One region of the Mesorhizobium sp. EU05-FHT14A09 genome, then DNA from elsewhere that is predicted to be linked to it. Evidence: riboswitches for the same ligand, from Rfam matches in the RefSeq annotation. Region 1 holds a riboswitch; each other region holds the start of a gene.
What was found. Region 1 has a riboswitch for cobalamin ahead of AC3WTO_RS07775 (aromatic ring-hydroxylating oxygenase subunit alpha). Riboswitches for the same ligand answer to the same signal wherever they lie in the genome.

Region 1 (7,903 bases):
CCTGTTTGGCGACATCCTGGGCATCGGGCTGCGCGATATCGCAGAGACAGCAGTCGTTGCGATGATCACTGCCGGCATCATTGCGCTCAAATGGCGGGACTTCCTGCTGCATGCCTTCGACCCGGCGCAGGCGAGAGCCGTCGGGCTGCGAGTCCGGGTGCTGCACTATGGCCTGCTATGCCTGATCTCGCTGACCATCGTCGGCGCGCTGAAAGCAGTCGGCATCATCCTTGCCATCGCCATGCTGATCGCGCCGGGAGCCATCGCCTTCCTGCTGACCACGCGTTTCAGCGTCATGCTCTGGCTGTCGGTCGTGATTGCGGTGGGCGCGTCGCTGCTCGGCGTCTATCTGTCCTTCTTCATCGACAGCGCGCCGGCGCCGACCATCGTTCTGTTGCTGACGATCCTGTTCATCGCGGCCTTCCTGGCCAGCACGATGCGGGCTGCGCGAGCAGAAACCAACCGTGCCGGCATTTAGATACCGACACGTTTGTCATGACTATGTCCGGCTCCGCTTCAGGGGCCGGACATAAATTTCGAGCCTGTGGCTGACGATGGTGAAGCCATGCTTGCGGGCGATCTCTTCCTGCAGACGCTCGATTTCCTCGGAGTGGAATTCGATCACGCTGCCCGTTTCCACGTCGATGAGGTGGTCATGGTGCTCGCGTGGCGTGGTCTCGTAGCGCGCCCGGCCATCGCCAAAGGTATGACGCTCCAGGACACCTTTCTCGCGCAGCAGGTTGACCGTGCGATAGACGGTCGCCAGCGAAATCGTCGGTTCGATCGCTGTGACACGGCGGTGCAGCTCGACCACATCGGGATGATCGCTCGAATCGGACAGGACCTGCATGATGATTCGCCGCGGGCCGGTGAGTCTCAGTCCGAATTCCCTGCATAGGTCCGCGATGTTCCGTTCCAACCTGTATTTCTCCCGCTTAGCTTCGGCGTTGCAGGCTTCGCCCATTTCTTCGCGCATCCAGTCCTATCTCAGATGCGTCGCATTCGCAAAAAAACAGCAGACATCGCGCAGGAGTTAAATTGGCCTGCATGTTGACATAAAGATGTCTTTATGTGATTGAGTTAAGCGACGTCGTTCCTGGAATGAAGAGTGTCGCAATATGTCTTCGGTCGATGAACTCTTCGGCCCGCTGTCGTCGCGCCCTGACGGCTCGGAAATTCTCGCAGCACTGGAGGCTGCCGCGCAGGAGCGCATCCTTGTGCTGGATGGTGCGATGGGCACCCAGATCCAGGGTCTCGGTTTCGGGGAAGATCATTTCCGCGGCGATCGTTTCGGCGGTTGCGCCTGCCACCAGCAGGGCAACAACGACCTGCTGATCCTGTCGCAGCCAAAGGCCATCGAAGACATTCACTACGCCTATGCCAAGGCCGGTGCCGACATCGTCGAGACCAACACCTTCTCGTCAACGTCGATTGCACAGGCCGACTACGGCATGGAGGACATGGTCTACGAGTTGAACCGCGACGGTGCGCGGCTGGTGCGGCGCGCCCTGCGCCGGGCGGAGCAGGAGGACGGCAGGCACCGTTTTGTCGCCGGTGCGCTAGGACCGACCAATCGCACCGCATCGATCTCGCCGGACGTCAACAATCCCGGCTATCGCGCTGTCACGTTCGACGACCTGCGTCTCGCCTATGGCGAGCAGTTGCGTGGGCTGATCGACGGCGGCGCCGACATCATCCTGATCGAGACGATCTTCGACACGCTCAACGCCAAGGCCGCGATCTTCGCCTGCGAGGAGATCTATGCGGAGAAGGGCGTCCGGCTGCCGATCATGATCTCCGGCACGATCACCGACCTTTCCGGCCGTACGCTGTCCGGTCAGACGCCGACAGCTTTCTGGCATTCGATCCGCCATGCACAGCCTTTCACGATCGGCCTGAACTGTGCGCTCGGGGCCGCCGCGATGCGACCGCATCTGGCAGAACTTTCGGCCGCGGCCGATACCTTCACCTGCGCCTATCCGAACGCCGGGTTGCCGAATGCCTTCGGCCAGTACGACGAGAGCCCGGACTTCATGGCTGCGCAGGTCGAGGAGTTCGCGCGCGAAGGACTGGTCAATGTGGTCGGCGGTTGTTGCGGTTCGACGCCGGAGCATATCGCGGCGATCGCCGAAGCGGTTTCCAGACATGCGCCGCGCAGCCAGCCGAAACGGTCGCCACGCATGCAGCTGTCCGGCCTGGAGCCGTTCACGCTCACCAAGGACATTCCCTTCGTCAATGTCGGCGAACGCACCAACGTCACCGGCTCGGCCAAATTCAGGAAACTGATCACCGCCGGCGACTATGCGGCTGCCCTCGACGTCGCCCGCGACCAGGTCGCCAACGGTGCTCAGGTCATCGACATCAACATGGATGAGGGCCTGATCGATTCGCAAAAGGCGATGGTCGAGTACCTCAACCTTGTCGCCGCCGAACCCGATATCGCCCGCGTGCCGGTGATGATCGATTCCTCGAAATGGGATGTCATCGAGGCCGGGCTGAAATGCGTGCAAGGCAAGGCGATCGTCAATTCGATCTCGATGAAGGAAGGCGAAGAGGCCTTCCTGCATCACGCTAGGCTATGCCGGATGTATGGCGCTGCCGTGGTGGTGATGGCCTTCGACGAGGTCGGACAGGCCGACACGAAGGCGCGCAAGGTCGAGATCTGCACGAGGGCCTACAAGCTGCTCACCGAGCAGGCCGGATTTGCGCCGGAAGACATCATTTTCGATCCCAATGTCTTTGCCGTCGCCACCGGCATCGAAGAGCATGACAATTACGGCGTCGACTTCATCGAGGCGACGGGCGAGATCGTCGCGACGCTGCCGCATGTCCATATCTCCGGCGGCATCTCCAATCTTTCCTTCTCGTTCCGCGGGAATGAGCCGGTGCGGGAAGCCATGCATGCCGTGTTCCTCTACCACGCCATCCAGCGCGGCATGGACATGGGCATCGTCAATGCCGGGCAATTGGCGGTCTATGAATCGATCGATCCCGAGTTGCGCGAAGCCTGCGAGGACGTCGTGCTCAACCGCCAGCCGAAGGTCGGCGGCACGGCGACCGAGCGCATGCTCGAGATTGCCGAGCGCTACAAAGGCACGGCCGGCAGGGAAGCCAAGGAGAAAGACCTCGCCTGGCGCGAATGGTCGGTCGCAGAGCGGATTTCGCATGCGCTGGTCAATGGCATCACCGAATTCATCGATGCCGACACGGAAGAGGCGCGGCTGAAGGCTGAGCGCCCCCTGCACGTCATCGAAGGCCCGTTGATGGCTGGCATGAATGTCGTCGGCGACCTGTTTGGCGCTGGCAAGATGTTCCTGCCGCAGGTGGTGAAATCCGCCCGTGTGATGAAACAGGCGGTCGCGGGATTGTTGCCGCACATGGAGGCCGAGAAGCTCGCCAATGCCGCCGCTGGCATCGACAATGGCGAACGCCAGAGCGCCGGCAAGATCCTGATGGCCACTGTGAAGGGCGATGTCCACGACATCGGCAAGAACATTGTCGGCGTGGTGCTCGCCTGCAACAATTACGAGATCATCGATCTCGGCGTGATGGTGCCGGCAACCAAGATCCTGGAGACGGCGCGCAATGAGAAGGTCGATGTGATCGGCCTTTCCGGCCTCATCACCCCATCGCTCGACGAAATGGTGCATGTGGCTTCGGAGATGGAGCGCGAGGGGTTCGACATCCCCCTGCTGATCGGCGGGGCAACGACCAGCCGCGTCCATACCGCGGTCAAGATCCATCCGCGCTATCACAAGGGACAGGCCGTCTACGTTACCGACGCCAGCCGCGCCGTTGGCGTCGTCTCGAGCTTGCTCTCGCCCGAAATGAAGACGGGATATGTCGACACGATCCAGGCGGAATACCTCAAGGTGACCGAAGCGCATGAGCGCTCGGAGCGGGAAAAGCAGCGACTGCCGCTGGCCAGGGCACGTGCCAACGCACACCGGGTCGATTGGACCGGCTACCAGCCGCCGAAACCGTCCTTCCTCGGAACCAGGGTGTTCGAAAACTGGGACCTTGCCGAACTTGCCCGCTACATCGACTGGACGCCATTCTTCCAGACATGGGAACTGAAGGGCCGCTACCCCAAGATCCTCGAAGACGAAAAGCAGGGGCCGGCCGCGCGCCAGCTGTTCGATGATGCGCAGGCGATGCTCAAGAAGATCATCGAGGAAAAATGGTTCGCGCCGAAAGCCGTTATCGGCTTCTGGCCGGCAAACACGGTTGGCGACGACATCCGGCTTTTTGCCGATGAGGGCAGGGAAGGGGAACTGGCCACTTTCTTTACCTTGCGCCAACAACTGACCAAGCGGGACGGCAAGCCGAATGTCGCACTTTCGGATTTCGTCGCGCCCGCGGACAGCGGCAGGCCCGACTATATCGGCGGCTTCGTCGTGACGGCCGGTATCGAGGAGGTCGCCATCGCCGAACGCTTCGAGCGGGCCAATGACGACTACAATTCGATCCTGGTGAAGGCGCTGGCCGACCGTTTTGCAGAAGCCTTCGCGGAGCGCATGCACGAGAAGGTGCGCAAGGAATACTGGGGCTATGCCGCCGATGAGAACTTGGCGCCCGACGAACTGATCGGTGAGCCCTATCGCGGCATCCGGCCAGCGCCCGGTTATCCGGCCCAGCCGGATCACACCGAGAAGGTGACGTTGTTCAACCTGCTGGATGCCGAGGAGAGGATTGGCGTTCGCCTGACCGAAAGCATGGCAATGTGGCCCGGCTCGTCGGTTTCCGGGCTCTATCTGGCACAGCCAGAGAGCTACTATTTCGGGGTCGCCAAGGTCGAGCGCGATCAGGTCGAGGATTATGCGCAGCGCAAGGGCATGGGCGTTGCCGATGTCGAGCGTTGGCTTGGGCCGATTCTCAACTACGTGCCTGCGCCATTTGCAGAGGCTGCCGAGTAATCGCAGCCTGTCGCCTTTGCACTGCGCCGATGTCGCTTTCGTCATCGCACCGGCGCGGCGTCCGTGATCAGATCGTGATGTTCAAGGTGCTCTGCGGCGAACCATGCCGCAGGGATAATTGGGAAGCCGGTTTGATGCCGGCGCTGCCCCCGCAACGGTAGCGAAGCTTCTGTCTCGACGACAGCCACTGGGCGAAGGCTTGGGAAGGTGTCGAGACGGGTCCGCCAAGGACAGCTTCGGAGCCCGGAAACCAGCCGTGGACTTTTTGGAACTCGACTGATCGCGGTGGGCGGTCAAGAGGCAGAAAGCCGTGCGCCGGTCGAAGACCGTCCAACATGGCCATCTACCCTCCATCACCACCAGTTCAGTCCTTTGACGAGGACAGGACATGGACACACGTCATGAAATGCTGAAGCTCATTCGCTCCAGGCGCGATGGCTTCTCGCTGGAACAGCCCTTCTACACCGATCCGGATTTCTTCAAGCTCGATATGGAGTTGATCTGGTACCGCGACTGGCTGTTCGTCGGTCATGACTGCGAGATCACCAAGCCCGGCAGTTTCTTTACTGTCCAGATCGGCGCCTATCCAATCGTGCTGGTGCGCGACCGCGAGAACAAGATCCGCGCCTTCCACAATTCCTGCCGCCATCGCGGCAGCCGCGTCTGCACCGTCGACAAGGGCACCTCTGCCCGGCTGGTCTGCCCCTATCACCAGTGGACCTACGACCTCGATGGCAAGCTTTTGTTCGCCCGGCAGATGGCCGAAGGCTTCGACCGTAACGACTACGGGCTAAAGCCGGTCGCCTGCGAAAGCGCCGGCGGCTACATCTTCGTCTGCCTGGCCGACCAGCCGGCGGACTTCGCCCCCTTCCGCCAGATGATGGAGCCCTATTTCCTGCCGCATCGCCTGGCTGACGCCAAGATCGCCTTCGAAAGTACCATCGTTGAAAAGGGCAACTGGAAGCTGGTCTGGGAGAACAACCGCGAATGCTATCATTGCGCGGGCAACCATCCGGAATTGTGCAAGACCTTCCCGGAAGCGCCTACCGTGACCGGCGTCAACGGCGTCGAGGACGACCCCGAGTTGCTGGAGCACTGGGCGCGCTGCGAGGCCGCCGGGCTGCCTTCACGTTTCGTCATCGATACGGCTGGTCAGTACCGCACGACACGCGCGCCGCTGCTTCCACACGCGGTGAGCTACACCATGACAGGCCAGCGCGCCGTGCAGCGCGACCTCTCCGACGGTGTCGCCACTGATCGTATCGGCACCCTGATGCTTTACCATTATCCGACGACGTGGAACCACATTCTCGGCGATCACGCGGTGACGTTCCGCGTTCTTCCCATCAGCGCCACCGAAACGGCGGTGACCACCAAATGGCTGGTGCACAAGGATGCCGTCGAAGGTGTCGACTACGACCTGCAGAACCTGATCCATGTCTGGACGCTGACCAATGACGAGGATCGCCGCATCGTCGAGGAGAATGCCTTCGGCATCAACTCGCCGGCCTACCAGCCGGGGCCGTATTCCGAATTGCACGAAGGCGGCGTCATCCAGTTCGTCGAGTGGTATGCGCGTTTCATGGAGCCTCGGCTGACCGAGGGCGAAAGACCTGCGCTGCGCAGCGTCGCCTGAGGCCACTGCAATGAACGCCGTTACGAGCATCCACCTCTATCGCCATCTCGACGAGATGGCGCCATGGAACGATCGCCTGCAGGTGCTGGAAGTGGCCGGCATCACCGATGAAGCGCCCGACGTGAAGACGTTCACCTTCCGCTCGGATGCGCAGACCTGGTTCCGCTACAAGCCGGGCCAGTTCATCACGCTGGAGCTGCCGACGGCCGAGGGGCCACTGATGCGCACCTACACACTGGCCTCGTCACCGTCACGACCGCTTTCGATCGCCATAACTGTCAAGGCGCAGGCCGGCAGCGTCGGCACGCGCTGGATGTTCGACAATCTCAAGCGGGGCTCGCGCATCAAGGCACGCGGCCCAGCCGGTGATTTCTCGCATCACAACCACCCTGCCGCGAAATATCTCTTCGTTTCGGCCGGTTCCGGCATCACCCCGATGATGTCGATGCTGCGCTGGCTGAACGACTGTGCGCCATGGACGGACATCGCCTTTGTCAACTGCGCCAGGCGGCCGGAAGAAATCATCTTCCGCAAGGAGCTTGAGCTGCTCGGCGCCAACATGCCGGGGCTGTCGCTCGGTTTCATGATCGAAGAGCGGTCCAGCCGCGAAAGCTGGTTCGGGCATATGGGGCGGATCGATGCCGTCAGGTTGCCGCTGCTGTCGCCCGACTTCCATGAGCGCGAGGTGTTCTGCTGTGGACCGGATCCGTTCATGCGCGCCGTGCGCGGCATGCTTGAAGCCGCCGGCTTCGACATGGCCCACTACCACCAGGAGAGTTTCGGTGCTCCTCCGGCGGAGGTCCTGCCACCGGACACGACGGAGGCTGGTGCTGCAATACCGGTAGAGACGGCCGTGCTGGTGCGTTTCACTGGCTCCAATGTCGACGGGCACTGTGTTCCTGGCCAGACGGTGCTGCAAGCGGCGAGGGCCAGTGGCGTTCGCATCTCGGCGGCCTGCGAGTTCGGCCTGTGCGGCACCTGTCGCGTCAGGAAGGTCTCGGGCGACGTCGAGATGAACCACAATGGTGGCATCCTCGATGAGGAGATCGCCGACGGCTACATCCTCGCCTGTTGTTCAAAGCCGCTCACCGCGCTGGAGATCGAGGCATGACCATCCGCGACGACGAGAAGACTGTTGTGGCGCGGTCGCGAAAGGTCGACCGCATGATCCTGGCCGCGATCTCTCCGCTGCCGCCACCGGAGGAGGTCTTTGCCGACTGGCTGATGTCCGTACCGGCCGGCATCAGGCTTGAGATCGCCGCACAACGACAGATCGAGCTGATCGACCGCCGTGGATCGATCCCCCCAGACGTCATCGTGCTGCGCAGCCTTCTGGCGGCTGTTGCCTGCT
Region 2 (7,903 bases), 570 kb from region 1:
CAGCGCTGTCTGTGCTGCCCGTCAACGTCATTGCGCCGTCGTTGCCCAAAATCGCGAGCGAGTTTCAAGTCGACGTCAAACTCATCAGCCTTGCCGTCGCGGGCTATGCGATCGTGACCGCGCTGGTGGGGCTGGTCGCCGGCGGTATGTCGGACCGGTATGGCCGCAGGCCCGTTGCGCTTGTTTCGCTCTCGATCTTCATTCTTGCTTCGATAGGTTGTGCGGTTGCCCCCAACATTCTGGTGTTCCTCGTATTTCGCGCGATGCAAGCCTCCGTCGCCGCCTGTTTCTCGGTGGCACTTGTCGCAATCAAGGAAACATCGAGCGAGCGCGAGGGGACGAGCAGGATGGGTTATGCCGCAATGGCTTGGGCCTTGGCGCCGATGCTCGGTCCCACCTTTGGAGGGACATTGGATGAATTCTTCGGGTGGCGGACGATCTTCCTGGTTCTCGCGGCCTTCGGCGCGACTATCTTGTTTCTGTCGAAACGGGAGCTGAGGGAGACAGCCTCTCCGGTCGGAAAAGCCCGGCCGTTTCTTGGCTCATATGCGCAACTGCTGAGATCCATCAGGTTCTGGGCATATACGGCCGCAATGGCCTGGTCATCCGGGATACTTTACATCTTCCTGGCCGGTGCACCTCTGGTGGTGGGCGGATCGAGCGCAATGCTCGGCCTTTTCATGGGAATGGTCCCTGCCGGCTTTATCTGCGGCAGTTTTTTGAGCGGCCGCTACGGGGCGAGAGTGCCTCGTGCCACGTTGCTCGTCATCGCTCGCCTGCTGACCTGTGTCGGGCTTGCATTCGGCCTGGTCCTCTCTGTCATGGGTATGGCGCATCCGCTGGCGTTCTTTGGTCCTTGCATGTTCATCGGCATCGGCAACGGCTTGACCCTACCCGCTGCCAATATGGGTGCGATGGCTGTACGCGATGGCACGGCAGGCACCGCCGCAGGGCTGGCTGCGGCCATGTCAATCAGCGGCGGAGCGTTGATTGTTACGGTTGCCGGATGGTTTCTTGCCGAGACGGCAACGATTCATACCCTTTTGAGCATTCTGTTGGTCGCAGCGGGCAATGGTTTGATTGCGGCGATCCTTGTGGCTGTTGTCGATCCGCAATCTCGCCGAAGGGACTGATGGCGATCGTTTCAAGGGCGACAAAGGCACTGTCGTTGTACCAGCCTTGCAAACTCGTTGGCCGGCTTCGCATTCCGGCCCGAGCGCGTCGGTTTCCTGCTACCGATCCGGCTCTCGGCGACGCAAATTTCGTCTGCAAGTCGCGAATCCTGGGAATTCATGTCCACGCATGTCCGCCATCCGATCTGGCTACCGGCCGTCCCGCCGGCGGATGCGCGTACCTTTGCTTCGCTCTACGCCATCGAATCTGCCGCGCGTGCCACGGTCGCTTCGGTTATCCCGATCCAGGCCTATGAGATCCTGAAGAACGAGCAGACGGTCTCGATCCTCTATACGATCGTCTCGCTGCTCGGCCTCTCGGTCACGTTGTTCATGCCGATGCTAATCCATCGTTTTGCACGCAGATGGGTTTATACGGCCGGCGCGTTGTTGCTTGCGATCGGATCGCTGTTCTTCGTCACCCATTCGCTGCCGGGCCAGATCATCGGCATGCTCTGCCGCGTGATGGGTGCCAGCGCGTTGTCGATCACGCTCAACCTCTACATCATGGATCATATCCGCAAGACAGACCTCATGCAGGCAGAGTCGCTGCGCATGGCGTGGTCGATGATCGCCTGGACCAGCGGCCCGACGCTCGGCATCTTCCTGTACACGCGCTATGGCATTTATGCTGCGCACGGAGCGGTGGCTGTGTTCGCGCTCTGCCTGCTCGCTTTGTTCTGGTACTACCGTCTCGGCGACAATCCGATGATCGTGCCGGGAAAGAGCCGTCCCATCAATCCGTTTGCCAATATCGGACGCTTCGTCAGGCAGCCGAGATTGCGGCTCGCCTGGCTTATCGCCTTCGGCCGTTCCTGCTACTGGACGACGTTCTTCGTCTACGGTCCGCTGTTCATGGTCATCACCGACCAGGGTGAACTCGCCGGCGGCTTGCTGGTTTCGGCCGGCAACGCCCTCCTGTTCTCAGCCATTTTCTGGGGCAGGGCAGGCAGGCGTTACGGCGCGCGCAACGTGATGACGCTCGCCTTTGTCGGGATGGCGGTGTCACTGTGGCTTGCCGGCGCCATCGGCGAACTGATTCCGCTTGCCACCGCCGGCCTGCTCTTGGTCGGCGCCCTGTTCACCATCGCACTCGACGCCATCGGCTCCACCGCCTTCATGCGCTCGGTGCGCGCCTATGAGCGGCCGCAAATGGCAGCCGTCTACCGCACCTATCTCGATTTCTCGGAGCTGACCCCACCCCTGGTCTACTCGCTTGTGCTGGCCTTTTTCGGCCTGGGCTCGGTTTTTGCCACGCTTGGCTGCCTTGCAGCTGCCTGTGCCGTTGTTACCTGGCGGTATCTGCCGAAATCGATGTAGGGACGACAGCCGGGCGCCAATGACGCTGATGCGTCTGGCAATGGCGGAATTTGGTTTGCCGGGCGCTGCGATTCTTCCTATAGTCTCCACCGTCGTCGGTCCCTTCGGGACCAAGAGGGAATACGGTGGGGAGGGGGGAAAACCATCCGAAGCCGTGGCTGCCCCCGCAACTGTGAGCGGTAGTCCTCTCCAATGCCACTGAGGTTCGCCTCGGGAAGGTGGAGAAGGGCGCTGATCCGCAAGCCAGGAGACCTGCCGGCGACAGCAATGACGGCAATGCCCTCGGGTGGAGGGCGAAAGGACAGACAATGAATACTGCTTCCGTTTCCCTCGGCGCCTCGACCTCATCGCAGTCGCGCTTTCTGCAACTGGCAATGGCCGGCCTGCTCGGCATCTTCGTTATCGGCTTCACCGGCTTCTCCCACATCGAGGCCGTGCACAACGCCGCTCACGACGCACGCCACTCGATGGCATTCCCCTGCCACTAACCAGGGGGGAACCCACCATGTCTGTTTTTCGCAACGTCGTGTTCGTCGCGGCGATCGCGGGCCTGTTGGCCGGCATCGTCCTCGCCTGCCTGCAGGCTTACGCAACCGTACCGCTGATCCTGAAGGCGGAAGTTTATGAACAGGCCGCCGGCGGCCACGAACATGCGGCCGCACCTGCCGCACCCGCTGCCGATGCCGGCACCAGCGCGATGAGTTCCGCTGCGCCGGCTCCGGCCGCCGCTCCGGCTGAGGAAGTGGAAGGCTGGGCACCTGCCGACGGTGTCGAGCGGTTCTCGTTCAATGTGCTTTCCAATGTCGTCACCGGCATCGGTTTCGCGCTGATCCTCGTCGCCTTCTCGGAATTTGCAGGCGGCATCGGCAATTGGCGCCAGGGCGTGTTCTGGGGGCTTGCCGGTTTTGCGGTCTTCACATTGGCGCCCGGCCTTGGATTGCCGCCTGAACTGCCTGCAATGCCAGCGGCCGATCTGATCCCCAGGCAGATCTGGTGGATTTCCACGGTCGTCGCTACGGCCATCGGCCTTGCGCTGATCGCTTTCCGCCGGTCACTGCCGCTCACAGTGCTCGCCATCGCGCTGATCGTCGCGCCGCACATCGTCGGCGCGCCGCAGCCGGCAAGCTACGACACGCCGATTCCGGAAGGCCTGCATCACCAGTTCGTGGTCGCAGTGACGCTGACCAATCTGGTGTTCTGGGTCGTGCTGGGGGCGGTCGTGGGCGTTGTGCGCGGTCGTTTCACCGGGCAGGCTTCGAGCCTTCGCGACAGCTTTGCCTGATCGCCTGACCTTCATTATCGGCGGTGCGCGCTCCGGCAAGAGCGCGCATGCCGAAACGCTGATTACCGCGCTGCCGGCGCCGTGGACCTATATCGCGACCGCTCAGGCTTACGACGATGAAATGCGCGAACGCATCGCCCATCATCGCGCTCGTCGGGGCGAAGGTTGGGAAACGCTCGACGCGCCGCTCGACCTTGTCGGAACCCTGGAGCGCCTGCCTGCCGGGCGTCCGGTGCTGCTCGATTGCCTTACGCTATGGCTTACCAACCACATGCTGGCTGAGCATGACGTCGAGGCTGAGTGCGCGAGCCTGGCTGCCATGCTTTCGAAACCACGCGGCCCGTGGTTTGTGGTGTCCAACGAGGTCGGCCTTGGCATCGTGCCGGACAACGCGCTGGCGCGCCGCTTCCGTGACGCGGGCGGTCGTCTCAACCAGCAGGTCGCAGCGGTCGCCAACGAGGTGGTGCTGACTGTTGCGGGCCTGCCGCTCAAGGTTAAATGACATGATCGAGGACAAGGAAGCCGAGCGTCACCGGGCCAAAATGGCCAAGCGCAAGGCGGTGCAGGATGCCGAAGTAGCGCAAAAGACGATCGAGAAGGGCCTGCTGATCGTCAATACCGGCCCCGGCAAGGGCAAGACCACGGCAGCCTTCGGGCTGGCCCTGCGCATGCTGGGCTATGGCCGGCGGGTCGGCGTCGTTCAGTTCATCAAGGGCAAATGGCACACCGGCGAAAAGGACGCTTTCAAGGCCTTCGGCGATCAATTGGTATGGCATTCGATGGGTGAGGGCTTCACCTGGGAAACGCAGGATCTGAAGCGGGATGTTGCCGCGGCGCAGGCTGCCTGGGTGAAGGTGGAGGAATTGATGGCGGATCCCTCCATCAGCCTGCTGGTGCTGGACGAACTCAACATCGCGCTGCGCTACGACTATCTGGATGTCGATCGTGTCGTGGCTGCACTGAAGGGGCGGCGCGAGGACCTTCATGTCGTCGTCACCGGGCGCAACGCCAAGCCAGCACTGATCGAAGCTGCCGATCTCGTTACCGAGATGGGGGCGACCAAGCACCATTTTTCAGCCGGCGTGAAAGCGCAGCAGGGCATCGAGTTCTAATGCCGAGAGACCCCTACATTGACATCGTAGGGATCACACATTCAATCCATCACTACGAAAACTGATGGGCTCCCGTCTTTCGCGATAGCGCCGCTTGTCTCGCTAAGGCCGCACGTTGCCCAGACGTAAGGCCTAGGTCACTAATCAGGATATCTACAAGTTCCTTCGGTTCCGGTAGTGGATCAAAGATGCGCTTGTTTCCCCACGCGAGCATCTCACTAGGAGCAATTGCCTGAACCGCAAGTTCCAATTGAGAGAGCTTGGTCCAAAGTATAGGGGGGACCGATACATACGTTGCGCGGCAATAGCGCCTGACAAAAGCGGTCCGTAGTTGCTTTGCAATTACGGCATCGGAGCCGGCGTCACGCTTCTCTCGCCACATGCGTCCTGTATTGTATGCGTGGGAAAATTTGTGGCTCCGGCCCTCCGATCCGGTTACGTGTCGACTGTAGATGCGTCCGTAGAAGCCGTTCTTATCGCCCTTCGTGATACCAATGTATCGGATGTTTCCGATATGATCGCGTAGCGCATAGATGCCATGATCACGCGGAACTGTGTTCAGGAGCGACGGCTCTTGATTTATTAGCTTCTTCAGCACTTCCCTCGCATCCAATGCGTGTCTTCCCCTAAATTACATACTATTCGTCCGAGAATTTACTGCCTTCATGGATCGGAATCGGCCACATCTGGTCACATAGCCATCATCATCGACGCGATGACGCCAAACAGCGCGATGAGCAGCATGTCGGCGGTCCAGTAAAGCCTGAGCGCCTGGCGGATGTCAGCGCTGGTGACGGCGGTGCGGCCGCCTTCTCCCATATGACGGCCTTCCACCAGAACACCGCCGTAGGAGCGCGGACCGGCCAGCGCCAGGCCGAGGGCGCCGGCCATCGCGGCTTCCGGCCAGCCGGCATTGGGCGAACGGTGATGGCGAGCGTCGCGGCGCATGGCGCGCCATGCTCCGGCCGGGTCAGCGCCCTTGATGAAAAACGCGGCGGCGACGATCAGCAAACCGGTCAGGCGCGAGGCGGGTAGGTTGATGAGATCGTCGAAGCGTGCCGCTGCCCAGCCGAAAGCCTCATGCCGCTCGGTGCGGTGACCGATCATGGAATCAGCGGTGTTGGCGGCCTTGTAGGCAACGCCGCCAGCTAGGCCGCCGACGCCAAGCCAGAAGGCGGGAGCAACGATGCCATCGGAAAAATTCTCGGCAAGGCTCTCGATGGCGGCCCGCCCAACTGCAGCTTCGTCGAGCTTTTCCGGATCTCGGCCAACGATCATCGAGACCGCTCTTCGTCCGGCAACGAGACCGCCGCTGTCGAGCGCATCGGCGACCGCTTCGACATGGCTGGCGAGGCTTTTCTGTGACAGCAGCGAGCTTGCCAGCAGCGCGACGGCGACAATGCCGAATGGCAGGGCAAGCAGGGCAGATTCGGCGATCCGAGCGATCGTCGCCGGCACGACAATGAGGACCAGGAGCGCGAACAGGCCGGCCATGCGACGCGCCGCGTCGCCGTCGGCGGCGCTGTTGAGCCTACGATCGAGACAGGATATCAGGGCGCCAATCCACGTCACCGGATGGCCGATGGCGCGAAACAGCTGGTCCGGATAGCCGAGCCGAGCTTCGATCAGCAGCGACAGAAAGGCGGTCAGGGCGGACATGCAGCTTCCAGGCGAGGCAATTGCGGCAGTTGATCACGGCGGAAGCCTTGGCCGGGCGCGGGCGCTGTTTCCTGACGCACCGGAGCCGTTCGTCGATCTCTCGACCGGGATCAATCCGCACTCCTATCCGCTTTTCAATCCGCCCGCCACCGCCTTTACCCGGTTGCCCGAGGCGGCGCGGCTGTCCGAATTGCTGGTGGTTGCCGCGGCGGCTTATGGCGCGCCATCCGCTGCGCATATCGTTGCAGGCCCTGGCACGCAGATCCTGCTGCCGCGCGTTGCTGCGCTGTTGAAAGCAGGCCGCGCGCTGGTGCTGTCGCCGACTTATGCCGAGCACGCACGGGCGGCCACGATCGCTGGCCATGCCGTTGCCAAGACCTCGGATTTTGACGCGCTGGCCGAGGCGGACCTCGCTATTGTGGTCAACCCCAACAACCCGGACGGTCGTGTTGTTTCGCGCGAACGTTTGCTCAAGCTCGCCGATGCCATGAAAACCAAGGGTGGCCTGCTCGTGGTCGATGAGGCCTTCATGGATGTCGGCCCGCGTGAAGCAAGTCTTGCCACAGATACAGGGCGAGGCGGATTGGTGGTTCTACGCTCCTTCGGCAAGTTTTTCGGACTGGCCGGTGTGCGGCTCGGGTTCGCTCTGACGGACCAGGCAACGGCTGCACGACTGGACAGTCAACTTGGTCCCTGGGCTGTTGCCGGCCCGACACTGGAATACGGCATCCGCGCGCTTGGCGACGTCGTGTGGCAGGAGCAGATGCGGCGGCAATTGAACGATGACGCTGCCCGACTAGACGCGTTGTTCTTACGCCATGGCGTGCCGGTCGCCGGCGGAACGACGTTGTTCCGTTATCTCGATTTCGGCGATGCGCCGGCGCTGTTCAAGACGCTGGGCCAAGCGGGCATCCTGCTACGCCATTTCGCGGAGCGACCGCATACACTGCGTTCCGGATTGCCAGGTTCGGAAGATGAATGGCAACGGCTGGATGCAGCGCTTGGCCGTTGGGCCTCAAAGGGGGACGGCTTGCAACACAGGATACGCGCATGATCATCGTCTGCCCGCTTTCCAAGGTAGAAGTTACCGTTAACCGTGTAGGCGCTGAGCGGCTGTTATCGCTGTTGGCGGCTGGCACGGATATGGTGCGTCCGTCGGCAATCCTGCCTGAAAATCACCTGCATCTGGTCATGCACGACATCGCTGAGGCGCAGGAAGGTATGACACTGCCCGGCGAAGAGCATGTGCGCGCGCTGCTTGGTTTCGCGCAGAACTGGAATCGGGCGCGGCCGCTGGTAATCAACTGCTACGCCGGCATCAGCCGCTCGACAGCTTCGGCCTACATCATCGCGGCCGC
Region 3 (7,903 bases), 630 kb from region 1:
GGGCCGAGCCTTTCGGCCAGGTCGGTTTTTTGGATCGCCTTGCGCAGAGCTTCCGCGAGCGGGCGTGGATCGGCAATCTCCTGCACATCCAGCCCAGCCAAGGGGCCGGTCTCGACCGGAACGCCCGTTCGCACGGCGATGTCCAGTGCATTCACATCGGCTGCGAGTTTTCCGGCGCTTGCAGCAGTCAGGCCACGGATCTGGATGGAGCCGCGCGCGGTGACTTCCATGATGCCGTTGCCGTGCCGCGTGGCGGATTCCGAGAGTCCGATCAGTGCCTTGGGAGAAAGTCCTCCAGCAACAGGGTTGAGCCGCACCAGCAGCCCGTCGCCGGTCTGCATCGGCGTCGACAGAGCGGGGCAGGCGCCGCGGCGCTGGAAGGCGTTCATTCCGCCGCCTCCGCTCCCTTCGGCGCATTGCCCCGGGCTTCGGCGATCAGGGCGGCCAGATCGTCGTCGACCGAATTGCGCAGCGGGTGCCACAGTCCCCGCCGTCGGGCCGACTGGAAGCGCTCGGCGATGAAGCTGGCGGCTTGCGGGTTTTCGGCCAGCAGGAATGCCCGCACCGCATCGTCCCCGAGATAGGCGTCGTGCACGGCGCCGATCAGGTTGCCGGCGATGGCCTGCGTCGTCTCGGCAAAGCCGATCAGGCGGTCGACCGTTTCAGCGAATTCCGAGGCGCCGCGCGGTCCGTGCCGCATCTGGCCCTCGATGAACCGGCGGTTGATGGCGCGGGCCCGCACCACACGGGTAACGGCTTCCGACACCGAGCGCGGCCTGGGTTTGGCGGGATCCGTGGTGTCGAGGACGATGACGTCCGCGCTCTTGCCGAGCGCTGCGACGGCAGCGGAGAAGCCGCCGATGAACGCGACATCGGCGGAGCCTTCAAGGATGTCGCGGCCGGGGTCATCGCCGGTATGCACAAGCAGGTCGGCTTCCGCGATGCGACCGGCAAATGCCCCCGGCGCGGCAGAACCTTCGCCTTCGGCGCCGCCATAGGCGTGCGAGGCGGCTTCCAGATAGGCTCGACCGAGTTCCTCGCGGCTTTCCCATTCTCCGCCGGCAAGCATCGCCTCCAGCCCGGCACCGTAGGTGCCAGGCGAGGAGCCGAAGATGCGCGGCTCGACCCGACCTGCCGCGCGTGTCGCCGCGGCAAGCGGGTTTTCGCTATCGTCCTCATCGCGCTGCGCCACCGCGCGTGCCGCAGCGTCGATCAGGGCGATCTGGGTGGGGAACATGTCGCGGAACAGGCCGGAAATACGCCAGGTGACGTCGACACGTGGCCGTCCGAGCGTGGCCGGTGGCAACACTTCGATCCCGGTGACGCGACCGGTGGCGGCGTCCCACTGCGGGCGGCAGCCCATCAGCGCCAGGCCCTGCGCGATCTCCTCGCCCCCGGTGCGCAGGGAGGCAGACCCCCACAGGTCGATGACCAGGGCGCGCGGCCAGTCGCCATGACCCTGCATGTAGCTGACCACGATCTCGTCGGCGGCCGCCTTGCCGAGATCGAAGGCGGTCGGCGTCGGCATGGTCCGCGGGTCGGCGGTGAACAGGTTGCGGCCGGTGGGCAGGACGTCTATGCGGCCGCGGGCAGGCGCACCCGCCGGGCCGGCGGCGACATGGCGGCCATCGAGGGCCGCGAGCAGCGCCGCCTTTTCGTTGGTTGCGCTTTGCAGGCGCAATGCGTCGGTTTCGCCGTCCTCGGAGCGGCCATAGACGTGCAGCCCGTCCTTGACCGCGAAGTCCTTGAGGTCACACAGCCAGGCGTCGATGCGGCGCAGCGCTTCATCGGGCGCATCGGTCTTGGCGACGCCGGCCTCCGCTGCGAGGCCGGTTTTTGCGGCCGTTTCGACGATCAGCCTGGCCAACCGGTCGCGGCGGCGGCGGTCGAGCCCGTCGGCCTGGGCGTATTCATCAACCAGCCGTTCGAGCTCCTGCTGGTGATCGTCCAGGCCGGCACCGGTCAACGGCGGCGGCAGATGACCGAGTGTGACCGCCGCGACGCGGCGCTTGGCTTGCGCAGCTTCGCCGGGATTGGAAACGATGAACGGGTAGATCACCGGCAGTCCGCCGGTGACGATTTCTGGAAAGCAATTCGGGCCGAGGGCGACGGTCTTGCCGGGTAGCCACTCCAGCGTGCCATGCGCTCCGACATGAATGATCGCGTGTGCGCCGAGTGATTTCTGCAGCCACAGGCCGAAGGCAACCAGTTCGTGACGCGGCGGCAGCGTCGGATCGTGATAGTCGGCGCGACGGTCCGCGGAGCGGCCACGATCGGGTGCCAGCGCCACGGTGACATTGCCGAAGGTCGCTGCGCGGAACGGGAAAGGGGATCCGCCGGCTTCGCCCCAGGCGTCGGATACGGTCTGGCGCGCATCTGCCGGCAGGTCACTGGAAAGCGCAGCGTAGTCGTCGGCCGCCAGGCGCTGGCCTGCCTGTCCCAGAAGGTCGAGCAGCCGGCGTGGGGATTCAGGAATCTTCTCAACGAAATAGCCGGCATCGTTAAGGTCGTGCAGCATGGCGAGCACGGAGGAGGGTACGTCGAGACCGACGGCGTAACCGGTACGGCCTGGCGCACTCGGATAGTCGGGAACAAGGATGACAAGACGCCGTTCGGCCGGGGCCGCCTGCTGGAGCCTTATATGCGCTGCGATACGGTCGGCGACACGCTCGACACGATCGGGCTCCGGTCTGTTGGCGAAAGCACGAAAGGCGAGTGCGGTGTCCGCCTCCAGTTCGGCCTTGAAGGAAATGGCGCCGGCCAAGATGCGGCCATCCAGCTCCGGCAGCACGACATGCATGGCGAGATCGGCCGGGGCCAGGCCGCGCTGGTTGGTCTCCCACGCATCGCGCCGTGTGGTGGCGACGATGACCTGGAACACCGGCACGCCGGCGCGGTCGAACAGGGTCTCGGCGCCTGGCTCTGCGCTGGACGCAAACGCAGTGGCGGTAACGATGGCGGCAGGATTGAGCATCCTGAATGCCGCTTCAACAAACGCAACGGCGTTTTGGTCCTTCAATGAAGAGACGAAGATCGGCACCGGAGCGAGATTTTGGCGGTAGAGTGCGTCACATAAGGCGTCTATCGGTGCCACATCGGCCGCCAGCAGCATCGAACGGTAGAAGATTATTGGTACGACGGGAGCGAATTTATGGTCGCCTCCGTTGTGCCGGATCCGAAACCCCTCCAGCCTACCGACAATCTCCCCCGTTAAGGGGGAGACTGCGGTGAGAGGGAGGGGGTTGGAGGCCGAGACGTAAAATCCGGCCTTGGGCACTTCGACCGGTTGGCTCACGGCGACATTGCGGCCGCAATGTCCGGCGAGGCGTTGGACCAGTGCCGTCATGTTGGCCGGCCCGCCCTGACGAAAATAGGCGAGCAGGGCGGCAAGCTCGTCCGCAGGCAGGGTGGAAGCTTCGGTGAGGCGCGGATCCTCGTCGTGGGACTCGCCGGGCAGCAGCGCGAGCTTGATGCCTTTGGCGCGGGCAGTCGCGGCAAGCTGGTCGCAACCGTAGCGCCACCAGTCGTAGCCGCCGAGGATACGCACCAGGATCACCTTGGCATGCTGTGCGACGCTGTCGATCCAGAGATCGACCGACATGGGATGGCGAAGGTCGCGAAGCGCTGCCAGCCGCATCGAGGGCAGGCTGCCGGCATCCGCCTGCCAGGCGGACGCCAATCCGGCCAGATCGCTGTCGGTGAAAGACAGCGCCACCATCTCCGCCGGCTGCTGGCGCAGGTCGACCGGCTCGGCGATATCGTCGAGCGAGGCGGAGGTGGTGGTCAGTATGTGCAACGTTTATCCTACCAGGATCTTCTCGATGGCCGGGCGGTCGAGGCCCTTCAGCCCGATCACCACCAGCCGCGATCGGCGGTCGTCTTCGGCCGTCCAGGCGCGATCATAATAGTGGTTCACGCGCGGTCCAACCGCCTGCAGCAGAAGCCGCATCGGCTTGGCGTCGACTTCGACGAACCCCTTCACACGCAGCACGTTTTCCTTGTCTGCCGCTTCCGCGACACGCCGGGCGAGATCTTCCGGATTGGCGACGGCAGGAATCTCGACCACGAACGTGTCGAAGTCATCATGCTCGTGGTCGCCCATGCCGTCATGATGGCTCTTGCGGTTCTCTATATCGTCTTCGACGGCGAGGCCGAGCCCAAGCAGCACAGAGGGATCGACCTTGCCCTGAGCCGTCGGCACCACCTTGACCGCGCGTGAGATGTGCTCGCTGAGCACGGCGTTGGCGCGTGCAGCACCTGCCTCGTCCAGCAGGTCGTTCTTGGACAGGATGATCAGGTCGGCGCAGGCAACCTGGTCTTCGAACACTTCTTCGACCGGGTCGTCATGGTCGAGTGAGTCGTCTGCGGCGCGCTGAGCGGCCAGCGCATCCATGTCGGAGGCGACGCGACCTTCGGCCAGCGCGGGGCCGTCGACCACGGCGACGACGCCGTCAACGGTGACGCGGTTCTTCACGCTCGGCCATTGGAAGGCCTGCACGAGCGGCTTTGGCAGCGCGAGGCCGGAAGTTTCGATCAGGATGTGATCAACCTTCGGTGTGCGTGCAAGGATCTGGTCGAGCGCCGGCACGAAATCGTCGGCGACCGTGCAGCAGATGCAGCCATTGGCGAGTTCAACGATGTTTTCTTCCGGACAGCTGTCGACGCCGCAGCCTTTGAGGATCTCGCCGTCGACACCGACATCGCCGAATTCATTGACGATCAGCGCCAGCCGCTTGCCCTTTGCGTTTTCGAGGATGTTGCGGATGAGTGTCGTCTTGCCGGCGCCGAGGAAGCCGGTGACGACGGTGCAAGGCACGCGGGAAACGGAGGCGGTCATGTCTGGTCCTTCAGTATTGCAAGGGGAGGGATGCGCGCGACGAGGCCGCGCTTGAGCGAATCGGGACGGCCCCGCCATGGGATCAGGCCATCCTGCGATGTTGCGAAAAGTTCCGCTCCGGTGACGAGATCGGAACCCGAGTCGATGGTCAGGTCACCGAAGACATAACTCCAGCAGCCGTCGCGCAGCAGTGCGGCCGAAAGCCGGCGCTTGCAGTTACCGAGGCACTCGACGGTGCGGACATCGATGGTCTGGCGATCGTCAGCGGCGGCGCGGGTGGCTTCGGCCAGCCGCGCGCCGGCGCGGGGATGGCTATCGGAGCCATTCTCGTCACGGCAGGACGAGCAGACGATGACAGTGACCGGGGCGGTCCCAATAGCCGCTGTCACACTCTCCGTCTCAGCTGAAAAACTGCCGTCGCGATCCAAATCAGGCTCCTTGCCCGGGACACCCGCCAGGCGTTGGGGTTCTGTTGAGACGGCAGGTCTCCTGGCTCGCGGGTCGGTGCCTTGGTGCCGCCTTCCCGGGCATTTCCCAGTGGCTATCGGCCTTGGCTCGCCGCTCACAGTTGCGGGGACAGCCGCGGAGTTGAGGCTGTTGCCCCGCACCGCATTCCCTCTTCGCTCCTCCTGGTGAAGGGAGGAGACCGTCTTTGCCGGATTTAGGCTTGGGCAGGTCACGCTGTCAACGCGTGGTTACGGCGGATCACGTCGCAACTCTGTTGCTCAAACCGTGACGCAATCCCGGCTGCGAGGTTCGATGTGCAGGTTGGCTGCCAGGAAATCGATGAAAAGCCGGGTTTTGGCCAGTGGCAGCCGGGCTGCCGGCCAGACGATGTGGACCGGGACCGCTGGTTGTTCGAAATTCTCCAGGATCACTTCGACCGCGCCGCTGTCGACGAGATCCTGGATCTGCCAGAGTGGCACGCGCCCGATACCCAGGCCGGTCGCGACCGCCGCATGGCTGGCGGCTGCGTTGTCGAGATGCAGCCGGCCGTTCACTTTGACGGTCAGCGGCTTGCTGCTGTCCAGGAATTGCCAGGCGCCGGCATCGCGATCGGTGTTGCGGAAAACGCATGGATGTTCTGCCAGTTCGCTCGGATGGCGGGGCCGGCCATGTTTGCCGAAATAGGACGGTGCGCCGAAGACGACGCGGCGCATGGCGCCGAGCCGGCGTGCCTTCAAGTCGGAATCGGGCAATTCGCCGATGCGGATGGCAAGGTCGATCCCTTCCTGGGCAAGATCGACGAAGCGGTTAGACAGGCTGAGTTCGACCTCCAGCTTGGGGTGCAACTCCATGAAACGGGCGACGACAGGGATGAGATAGCGTGGCCCGAACAGCTCTGGTCCACCGATCCTGAGCAGCCCGGAAGGCTCTGCGCTGCGATCGCCGGCTTCCACCTTCGCCTCAGCGATTTCCTGAAGTGCTGGCTTCACCCGGCGGTAGAAGTCATATCCCGCCTCGGTGGGCTGGGCCCTGTGGGTGGTGCGGCGCACGAGTTCGACGCCGACACTCTTTTCGAGAGCCGCCAGCGAGCGGCTGATCGCCTGGAGAGAGCGGCCGAGATGTCGCGCGGCGGCCGAAAGATTGCCGCGTTCGACGATGGCCAGGAAGGCTTCGACGTCACCAAACCGATCCATGGTGTTTTTCCGATTTCCGGGAGACCGTATCACGGATCGATCGTCTACCAATCGATAAGTGGGAGACCGATGTTCCGGGCATGGAGTTCGCCAAGAAAGGAAAACCGATGTCTGACATGAACAGGAAAACCGTGCTCGTGGTCGGCGCCTCCGGCCGCAGCGGTGGTTACGTCGCTGCGGAGCTTGCCCGTCGGGGTGTCATCGTGCGGGCGCTGGCGCGCACCGAAGCCGCCGGGCAGGCGGCGCGAGACAATGGCGCCTCGGAAGTCGCGAAGGGAGACCTGCGTGACGCCGACAGCCTCGACCTCGCGCTGCCCGGTGTGGACGCGGTCTACCATGTCGGTCCGCCTTTCGTGGCGGACGAACCAGCACTCGGTATCGCCATGATCGATGCAGCGAAACGGGCAGGGGTTGGCAAATTCGTATTCTCGTCGGTCATTCATCCGGCCAACGGGCTCGCCAATCATGCCAGCAAGCTATCGGTCGAAGAGGCATTGCTGCGCTCCAATCTCGACTACACCATTCTTTACCCGGCAACGCTGTTCCAGAACATTGCGCCGGCCTGGCCGGCGGTCATCCAGAACGGCGTCTTCGCCGAGCCATTCTCCAATACCGTGCGGCTGGCCCGTGTCGACTATCGTGATGTCGCCGAAGTGGCTGCCGAGGCGTTGACGGGTGACCGGCTCGCCTGTGGCTCCTTCGAGCTGGCTGCCGATGGCATGTATAATCGTGTCGAGATCACCGCCCTCATGAGCGCCGTGCTTGGACGGACGGTCGAGCCGCTGCAGCTCAGCTTCGAAGAGTGGGCAGAAATCGCCAAGCCGCCTTTCAAGGGCGCGTCGCTGGCGCAGCTGGCGCGTGTGTTCGCGTCCTACACGGAATTCGGGTCTGCCGGAAACAGCCTGACCCTGCGGGCCATTCTCGGGCGGGAGCCGCGCACGTTGCGGCAGTATTTCGAAGAGCTTTCCCGCGCGGAGCCACACCCATCGCCGTGGGCTTGATTGGTCTGCGTCAGCGACAGGCTGACCGAAATGACGGCCGCAGCGGCCGTCATACCAGTTGCAGGATTCGGTCGACCGTAGCCTCGACCGGACCACTCGAATCGATCTCGTGGTCAGCGGAGTCCCGAAGCAGGGGCTCGATCATTTCGACCAGTTCGGCAATCTTGCGGCGTTCTTCGCCGGCATGGCCATAGCCGCCGGTTGCGCGTGCCGAAACCCGTCGCATGATCGTATCGATCGGGACCGAGAGCAGCACGATACTGTCGATCAGCGGGAAAAGCTCCTCCATGTTTTCGGCGCAGCCGCTGATGAAAAGCACGCTGTCGCGGGGTTCGGAAAGCAGCCCCCGCACCTTGTCCAACTGCCAGACCCAGTCCTTGCCATCCCCGGGTGTCAGCGCGTCGTCGAGAGCAGCGTCGATCCAA
Region 4 (7,903 bases), on a different contig from region 1:
AATAGGCCTCCGACCAGGGAAAGTAAATGTGCCGCAATGACACGTTCACTTGTCGGGCAGCGGAATGAATTCCTTTTCGTCGCCGGGAACGATGTCGAAGCGACCGCTCTTCCACTCCTGCTTGGCCTGTTCGATGCGTTCTTTCGATGAGGAAACGAAGTTCCACCAGATGTAGCGCGGAGATCCCAGCGAAGCGCCTCCGAACAGCATGAAATGCGCACCTGATTCCGACGAAACGATGATCTCGTCGCCGGGACGAAACACCAGAAGCCGGTTTTCGGGGAAACTGTCGCCGGAAATGGAGACGAAGCCGTCGAGCACGTAGATCGCGCGCTCCTCGGCATCGGCCGCGATGCGGTACCTTGCGCCGGGTTCCAGCCGGATGTCGGCATACAGCGTGTCGTGATAGGTGGTCACCGGGGCACGGCGGCCTTCCAGTTCACCGATGATGAGACGGCCCGACACACCTTCGGCACTGAACTCAGGCAGCTCGGCGCCGGCCGTGTTCTCGAACACAGGTGCCATTTCCTCGTGCCTGTCGGGCAGCGCTATCCACGTCTGCAGCCCCGACATCGACATCGGCGCACCACGCAGCTCTTCCGGCGTGCGTTCGGAGTGGACAATGCCGCGCCCGGCGGTCATCAAATTCACGTCGCCGGGAGAAATCACCATTTCGGTGCCGAGCGAATCGCGGTGCCTGATCTTGCCGTCGAACAGATAGGTGACAGTGGACAGTCCGATATGTGGATGCGGGCGCACGTCCAACGCCTTGCCGGCACGCAGGATGGCCGGGCCCATGCGATCGAAGAAGATGAAAGGGCCGACGAGCCGGCGCCTTGCGGTCGGCAAGGCACGGCGCACCTCGAAACCGCCTATGTCCTTGGCATTGGGCACCACCATCAGTTCGATGGCATCGCAGGAGAAGGCATCGCCAGGTTCGGGATCGTTTCCAGGGAAGAAGCTCATCGGTCCTGCTCCGTCTGCTGATGACTTGCAGCAGCGAACTTATACGCCTGCCCCGCCCTGGCAAACCGGCGATGCGACGACGATGCGTTCACCGATCCGGTGAATTCCGAGCTTGCAGACTTTAACCGACGGCCACTTTGTCGTGCCCACCGACTTTGCTGGGCCCGTCCGATCCGCGCGACAACAAACCTGCTAGGCTGTCACCGGCTTGGGAGCAAACCGCAAGGCCGACTTGGCCCGGGCTTTTGCCGCCACCTCATCGCGGTTACGCGGCGGCTGGGTCGTCTCAAGCACAACAAGCAGCTCATGCGCGGCGTTGGCGATGGTCCGCACCGCGTGATCGAAGGCTTCCTTGTTGCGCATGGACGGCTTGTTGGCGCCACTGATCTTGCGCACGAACTGCAGCGCCGCCTCATGAATTTCGGTATCCGTCGCCGGCGGTTCGAAATTGAAGAGCGGCTTGATGTTACGACACATGGATATCTCCCTTTGATATGCCCGGTGTTGTCCCCTGCCCTCGTTAGAGCGAAATGCCATCCGTATTCCGCTCTAACTATTGTTCGCCATCCAGCGGTTCGGTACCGACCGGCTTGCCGTCGCGCGCGAGCCTGATCTTTTCCACCTTGTCCTCGGCGGCCTTGAGAAGACGATCGCAATGCGCCTTCAGCGCCTCGCCGCGTTCATAGATGCGGATCGACTGATCCAGCGGCACGTCGCCGCGTTCGAGATCGTCGACGATCTTCTCCAGCGCATCGAGTGCCTGCTCGAAGCTCATCGCCTTCACATCCTGGTTCGCTTCTTCAGCCACGGCTCATCCTTTCATCAGGCGGCCGACATGCGCTGCGACCGAAAATGCCAATCCGTGCAGGTCGTAGCCGCCTTCCAGCACGCTGACCAGCCTGTTTGAACTATGACGGCGGGCGCGATCCATCAACTGCCCGGTTGCCCAGTCGAAATCATCCTCGACAAGATTGATCTCCGCCAGCGGATCGCGATGGTGCGCGTCGAAACCTGCCGAGATGATGACGAGGTCCGGCGCGAAGGAATCGATCGCGGGCAGGACACGCGTGTTGAATGCCTCCCGGAAGATATCGCTGCCGGTCGCCGGCGCCAAAGGCGCGTTGACGATGTTGCCGGCGCCCGTTTCGCTTTTCGCGCCCGTTCCGGGATAAAGCGGCATCTGGTGGGTCGAACAATAGAGCACCGACGGATCATCCCAGAAGATGTCCTGGGTGCCATTGCCGTGATGCACGTCCCAGTCGACGATGGCGACACGTTCGACGCCGTGTTTCTCCTGAGCGTAGCGGGCAGCGATCGCCGCGGTGTTGAACAGGCAAAATCCCATGGCCGTGGTTTTCTCGGCATGGTGGCCTGGCGGACGCGCCGCCACGAAGACGTTGTCGGCCTTGCCGGCGAAGACATCGTCCACGGCAGCATTGGCCGCGCCGATCGCCGTCAGCGCCGCCTGCCAGGTTTTCGGGCTCGCCACCGTATCGGAATCGATGACGGCGATGCCGTCCGACGGGATCGCCTTGCGCACACGCTCGACGAAATCCTTCGGATGACAATAGAGGACAGTTGCCTCGTCGCCCATCGGCGCTTCCTGCCGGTCGAGCGCGGCAAAGGCCTCGTCATCCAGTATCCGTTCGATCGCACGCAGCCGGTCCGGCCGCTCCGGATGACCGGTGGGAGTGATGTGTTCCAGGAAAATCGGATGTGTGTAGAGACGGGTCGTCATGGGGGCACCTTATCAGCAATGGAGATGATGGCCACGCGACAGGCGTAGAGCATTTCCGTTTTTCACGGAAATGCGGAAACGCTCCAACTTTCTATTGCTGAAATTGCTCCAGCCTGTTGGGGAAAAGGCGTCACGCGACGTCGAGATCAAGGCTGTATTCGCGCCTCAACTCGGATAGATTCGCTCCACTGTCAGGTGCCTGCCGCGAGGTGGGAGAATCGGGAACACGGTGAAAATCCGTGGCGTGCCCAACGCTGTATGGGGGATCGCTCGGCAAAAGCCACTGTCCGTGAAACGGACGGGAAGGCGCCGACAAGCGGGACGAACCCAAGCCAGAAGACCGGCCGGACAGGAATGGTCATGCGCATGGACGGGCGGATGACGTTGTTTCGATCGCAAGGGAAAAGCGATGGACACCGTCCGCAACCATGCCTGCCATTTATCCGGGGATTTGGCCTTCGGGGACTTTGAACGCGAGGCCATCTATCGCGCCATTTTCACGCGCCGCGATGTGCGCAGCCATTTCCGACAGGATCCGATTGACGACGCCGTGCTCGCCCGCCTGCTCGCAGCCGCGCATCACGCGCCGTCGGTCGGCTTCATGCAACCCTGGGACTTCATCGTAATCCGTGATCGTGAACGACGGGAGGCGGTGCGCGACCTTTTCCTGGCGGCCCGGTCGCAGGAATTGCCCCGGATAGCGGAGGAGCGACAGGCGCTCTACAGCAAGCTCAAACTCGAAGGTATCTGCGAAAGCGCGCTCAACCTGTGCATCACCTGCGATCGGCGACGCAGTGAAGGCTCGCCGCTCGGCCGCTGGCACAATCCGCAGATGGATCTCTTCAGCACGGTATGCGCGGTCCAGAATTTCTGGTTGGCGGCGCGGGCGGAAGGGATCGGCGTCGGCTGGGTGAGCATCCTCGACACGGAGGCGCTGAAGCAATTGCTGGGCATTCCCGACCACGTCGTGCCCGTCGCTTATCTTTGCGTCGGCCACGTCTCGGAATTTGCTGCAAGGCCCGACCTCGAACGCAATGGCTGGGCCTCGCGTCTGCCGCTCTCCAGGCTTGTCATGAGCGAGACCTTCGGCGGCGCCGGCGAAGACGGCCTGAAAAAAGCGGCCGACGCCGTCACAGGCCGGAATTAGTCTGGGTCAACTCAGGCAGCGGCTTTGCCTTCCACCAGCAAACCTTCCATCAATGCGCGGAAGGCTTTGACCGCTTTCAACGATGTCGCGGCAGGGTCATCGGAATTGGCAATCCACTGCGCGGCATAAAGCGAAGCGCCGCTGATCAGCCGCGCCATCGCCTCCGGATCGATATCGCGGATAACGCCCTCTTCCTTCAGCGCCGCAAGATTCTTGGTCACCGACTGGATACAGGCATTGGCGTTCGGCCATTGCGCCGGGTCCCCCAGAACCGCCGGACCGTCGCACAGGACAATGCGCTGGACTTCCGGATCCAACGCCATTTCGACATAGCCGATGTTCTCGTCGATGAACCCCTGCCAGCGTGTCTTGGCCTTCGCAGAGACCGCACTGAGACGTGCAGCCATTTCGCGGTCGATCTGTGCGATGACGGCTTCGAACAACCCCTTCTTGTCACCGAAATGATGATAGAGCGCGCCGCGCGTCAGCCCCGCTTGGGCGGTGAAATCGTCCATGGACGCGTTCGCGTAACCAACTGTCGCGAAGGCCCGGCGCGCCGATGCAATCAGCTTCGCACGGGTTTCGGCGATCATTTCGCTACGGGGTTTATGAGCCGGCCGCATTGCTTTGTTTCCCTTGTTGCGTCGTCTTTACATACGCTGCGTATATTTTTTTACATACGAGCCGTATATTAATTGACATACGCGACGTATGCAATTATCTCATTCGCATACGCCACGTATGTAAGTGGCGCACCCTCAAAATTCCAGGAGTGCTCCCATGCGCAATCCTTATGGTGAAATCTTCAGAGTCCCCGGAGCCAAAGGCTTCGCAGCCGCCGCCTTCATTGCCCGGCTGCCCATTGCCATGGCCCCCATCGGCATTGTCGCAATGCTGTCGCAGGCGCGCGGCGAATACTGGCTGGCCGGCGCGGTATCGGCCACCTTTGCCCTGACCAACGCTTTTGCTGCCCCGCAGATCTCGCGATGGATCGACCGGCTCGGCCAGACAAGCGTCGCAACGCCGACCACGATCGTCTCCGTCATCGCTTTCGTCACCCTGCTCGCGGCAACCCACTACGACTGGCCGAGCTGGACGCTGTTTGCCTCGGCATTCCTGGCAGCCGCAATGCCTTCGGTGCCAGCCATGGTGCGTGCGCGCTGGACCGAAAAGTTCCGCGACCAGCCGGAACTCAACACAGCCTTCGCCTTCGAATCGGTCGCCGACGAACTGGTCTACATTGCCGGCGCCTCGCTTTCGGTGGGTCTCAGCGTAGCACTGTTCCCCGAGGCAGGCATGCTGGCCAGCACGCTCCTTCTTGCCTTCGGCATGACGGCATTCATCCTGCAGCGGTCCAGCGAACCCAAGGTCCGACCGCAGGCGCATGGCAGCAGCGGCTCGGCGATCATGCTGCGTCCCGTCCAGATCATCACCCTGGCGCTCATCTTCGTCGGCTCGATCTTTGCCACGGCGGAGGTAAGCTCCGTGGCCATCACCAAGGAACTTGGCCAGCCTACCGCAGCCAGCCTCGTCATCGGCGTCTACGCCGCTGGTTCCTTCATAATTGGCCTCATTATCGGCGCGCTGAACCTGCAGGCTCCGAAACAGCGCCTGCTGGCTCTTTCGATCGCCGTGGTTGCCTTGACCACCTTGCCACTGCTCGTCGCCAACACCGTCCCCTTGCTGGCGCTCGCCGTCTTCGTCAGCGGCGTTGCGATCTCGCCCACCTTCATCATGGCCTTCGGCCTGATCGAACGCCGGGTGCCCGAAGCCATGCTGACCGAAGGCATCACCTGGGTGATGACCGGCATCGGCATCGGCATGGCCCTGGGTGCCTTCATCGCAGGCTGGGTGGTCGACAACTACGGTGCGCAGAACGGTTTCTGGGTTTCCGTCGCGGCGGGAACGATCGCCTTCGTGATCGTGCTTCTCGGCCAGAAGACGCTCGCCGGCGAGACCGAAGGCGAGTTATCGCAGACTGCCCCGCAAGCCGCCAAGTAACGTTCGCCACTTCCCTGCCCAAGCCCGGACAGGACCAACGAGCCGCCCGCCCAGGCGGCTCGACTGTCTTCGAAATTTCAACTAGAGCGTTTCCGTTTTTCACGGAAACGCGGAAACGCTCTAAGTTTTTGTTTTCGCAGCATTTTTGTAACGCCAAATGATTCCACTTGGCTACAAAATGCTCTATCTCCGTGCCCCGGGGGGCTTACATGCGCAATCCATACAGTGAAATTTTCCAGGCGCCCGGCGCCAAGGCGTTTTCCGCGGCCGGCTTCCTGGCCCGCATGCCGCTTTCGATGATCACGCTCGGCATCGTGACGATGCTGTCCGAGACGCATGGCGAGTACTGGCTTGCGGGCGCCGTTGCGGCCACGTTCGCGCTGGCGAGCGGCCTGATCGCACCGCAGGTATCGCGGCTCGTCGACCGCCACGGCCAGCGCCGCGTGCTTGTGCCGGCAACGGTCGTCGCCGTGTCGGCCCTGATCTGCCTGTTGCTGGCAACCCATTTGAGGGCGCCGAACTGGACGCTGTTCGCCTTTGCCGTGCTAAGCGGCGCGATGCCGAGCTTCAGTTCGTTCGTGCGGGCACGCTGGACCGAGCTCTATCGCGGCACCGCCAAGCTGCACACCGCCTTTGCCTTCGAATCCGTCGTCGACGAAGCCGTCTTCATGATTGGCCCGATCCTGGCGGTCGGATTGAGCGTTACCGTGTTCCCGGAAGCAGGTCCGCTGGCCGCCACCGTCTTTCTCATCGTCGGCAGCCTGCTGTTTGCCGCACAGAAATCAACCGAGCCGCCGGTCCACGCACAGGAGCGCAGCGGCGGTCATTCCGTCATCCGCCTCGGCTCGCTGCAGATCATCGCGCTGACACTGGCATCCATCGGCGCGATCTTCGGCACGGCCGAGGTGGCGGCCGTCGCCTTCGCAGAGGCGCAAGGCAACAAAGCCGCGGCCAGCTTTGCGCTGTCAGCCTATGCGGCGGGTTCGCTCGTCGCCGGCCTTGCCTTCGGCATGCTGAAACTTAAGCTGCCGCTGGCCCGGCAATTGCTCATCATGATCGCACTGGCCGCACTCACCACCTTGCCGCTGCTGATCGTCGGCAGCATTCCGATGCTTTGTCTGGTGTTGTTCGTCGCCGGGGTTGCTGTTTCGCCGACCATCATCACCGCGATGGCGCTGGTCGAAAAGCTGGTGCCCTCCTCCAAGCTCACCGAAGGCATGACCTGGGCAATTACCAGCATCGGCATCGGCCTGGCGGCCGGCTCGTCTGCCGCCGGCTGGGTGATCGACACCTACGGACCAACCAGCGGCTTCCTGGTTTCGATCACCGCCGGCATTGTCGCTTTCATCATCGCCCTGGCCGGCCAGGGCAACCTGCAGCGATCCGTGCGCAGGGCGACCGCTCCGGCCATCGCCTGAACGGTTCCGGCAGGGCAAGAAAGGGCGCCATGGGCGCCCTTTCTTTTGCAGCAGCACGTGTTGAAGCCTAGAGAATTTCGGTTTTGGCGATGCGGATGCCGAAACCTTCCAGGCCGACATAATGCCGCTCGCGCGAGGCGATCAGATTGATCGAGGAAATACCGAGATCCTTGAGTATCTGGGCGCCAAGGCCGATCTCGCGCCATTCATTCTCGCGCCTGCGCGCTTCCTCGTGATCCTCGCCGCCGGCCTGCCGGTTGCGACCGCCATGGCTGCCGACGCCCGTGGACCCTTCGCGCAGATAGACGATGACACCACGCTTGCGCTCTCCGAGCGTCTTCATGATGCCGTCGAGAACGGTACGGGTGCCAAACACATCCGTCGTGACGTCTTCCAGATGCAGCCGCACCGGCACTTCCTCACCGTCGCGGATATCGCCGTAGACGATCGCAAGATGATGCATCGCTTCCCAGGGCAGCGAATAGGCGATTGCAGTCGCCTTGCCGCCCGGCGTGTCGATGTCGGAGCAAGCGACGCGTTCGACCAGCGTTTCCTTGCGCTGGCGGTAGGCGATGAGGTCTGCCACCGAAACCTGCTTCAGGCCGTGTTCCTCGGCAAAGGCCGCCACTTCGG

Region 2: another riboswitch for cobalamin. It lies ahead of AC3WTO_RS10620 (CbtB domain-containing protein); the one in region 1 lies ahead of AC3WTO_RS07775 (aromatic ring-hydroxylating oxygenase subunit alpha).
Region 3: another riboswitch for cobalamin. It lies ahead of AC3WTO_RS10880 (DUF1636 family protein); the one in region 1 lies ahead of AC3WTO_RS07775 (aromatic ring-hydroxylating oxygenase subunit alpha).
Region 4: another riboswitch for cobalamin. It lies ahead of bluB (5,6-dimethylbenzimidazole synthase); the one in region 1 lies ahead of AC3WTO_RS07775 (aromatic ring-hydroxylating oxygenase subunit alpha).

What each region holds. Positions count from the first base shown of each region.
Region 1 is NZ_JBYTDF010000002.1:90,344-98,246, reverse strand. Features, by position in the region: gene AC3WTO_RS07790 (metal ABC transporter permease) at 1-478, shown strand, start outside; gene AC3WTO_RS07785 (Fur family transcriptional regulator) at 500-964, opposite strand; gene metH (methionine synthase) at 1,119-4,916, shown strand; cobalamin riboswitch at 4,984-5,189, shown strand; gene AC3WTO_RS07775 (aromatic ring-hydroxylating oxygenase subunit alpha) at 5,305-6,552, shown strand; gene AC3WTO_RS07770 (FAD-binding oxidoreductase) at 6,563-7,663, shown strand; gene AC3WTO_RS07765 (hypothetical protein) at 7,660-7,903, shown strand, end outside.
Region 2 is NZ_JBYTDF010000002.1:663,563-671,465, reverse strand. Features, by position in the region: gene AC3WTO_RS10630 (MFS transporter) at 1-1,133, shown strand, start outside; gene AC3WTO_RS10625 (MFS transporter) at 1,293-2,492, shown strand; cobalamin riboswitch at 2,572-2,766, shown strand; gene AC3WTO_RS10620 (CbtB domain-containing protein) at 2,801-2,980, shown strand; gene AC3WTO_RS10615 (CbtA family protein) at 2,998-3,774, shown strand; gene cobU (bifunctional adenosylcobinamide kinase/adenosylcobinamide-phosphate guanylyltransferase) at 3,767-4,276, shown strand; gene cobO (cob(I)yrinic acid a,c-diamide adenosyltransferase) at 4,278-4,886, shown strand; gene cbiB (adenosylcobinamide-phosphate synthase CbiB) at 5,577-6,545, opposite strand; gene cobD (threonine-phosphate decarboxylase CobD) at 6,544-7,599, shown strand; gene AC3WTO_RS10590 (tyrosine phosphatase family protein) at 7,596-7,903, shown strand, end outside.
Region 3 is NZ_JBYTDF010000002.1:718,526-726,428, reverse strand. Features, by position in the region: gene cobG (precorrin-3B synthase) at 1-389, opposite strand, end outside; gene cobN (cobaltochelatase subunit CobN) at 386-3,796, opposite strand; gene cobW (cobalamin biosynthesis protein CobW) at 3,800-4,837, opposite strand; gene AC3WTO_RS10880 (DUF1636 family protein) at 4,834-5,265, opposite strand; cobalamin riboswitch at 5,300-5,503, opposite strand; gene AC3WTO_RS10875 (LysR family transcriptional regulator) at 5,563-6,477, opposite strand; gene AC3WTO_RS10870 (NmrA family NAD(P)-binding protein) at 6,585-7,478, shown strand; gene AC3WTO_RS10865 (AAA family ATPase) at 7,528-7,903, opposite strand, start outside.
Region 4 is NZ_JBYTDF010000001.1:559,811-567,713, reverse strand. Features, by position in the region: gene AC3WTO_RS02565 (pirin family protein) at 46-966, opposite strand; gene AC3WTO_RS02560 (DUF2277 domain-containing protein) at 1,159-1,443, opposite strand; gene AC3WTO_RS02555 (exodeoxyribonuclease VII small subunit) at 1,520-1,774, opposite strand; gene AC3WTO_RS02550 (histone deacetylase family protein) at 1,778-2,704, opposite strand; cobalamin riboswitch at 2,881-3,067, shown strand; gene bluB (5,6-dimethylbenzimidazole synthase) at 3,114-3,851, shown strand; gene AC3WTO_RS02540 (TetR/AcrR family transcriptional regulator) at 3,863-4,444, opposite strand; gene AC3WTO_RS02535 (MFS transporter) at 4,632-5,852, shown strand; gene AC3WTO_RS02530 (MFS transporter) at 6,062-7,270, shown strand; gene ribB (3,4-dihydroxy-2-butanone-4-phosphate synthase) at 7,338-7,903, opposite strand, start outside.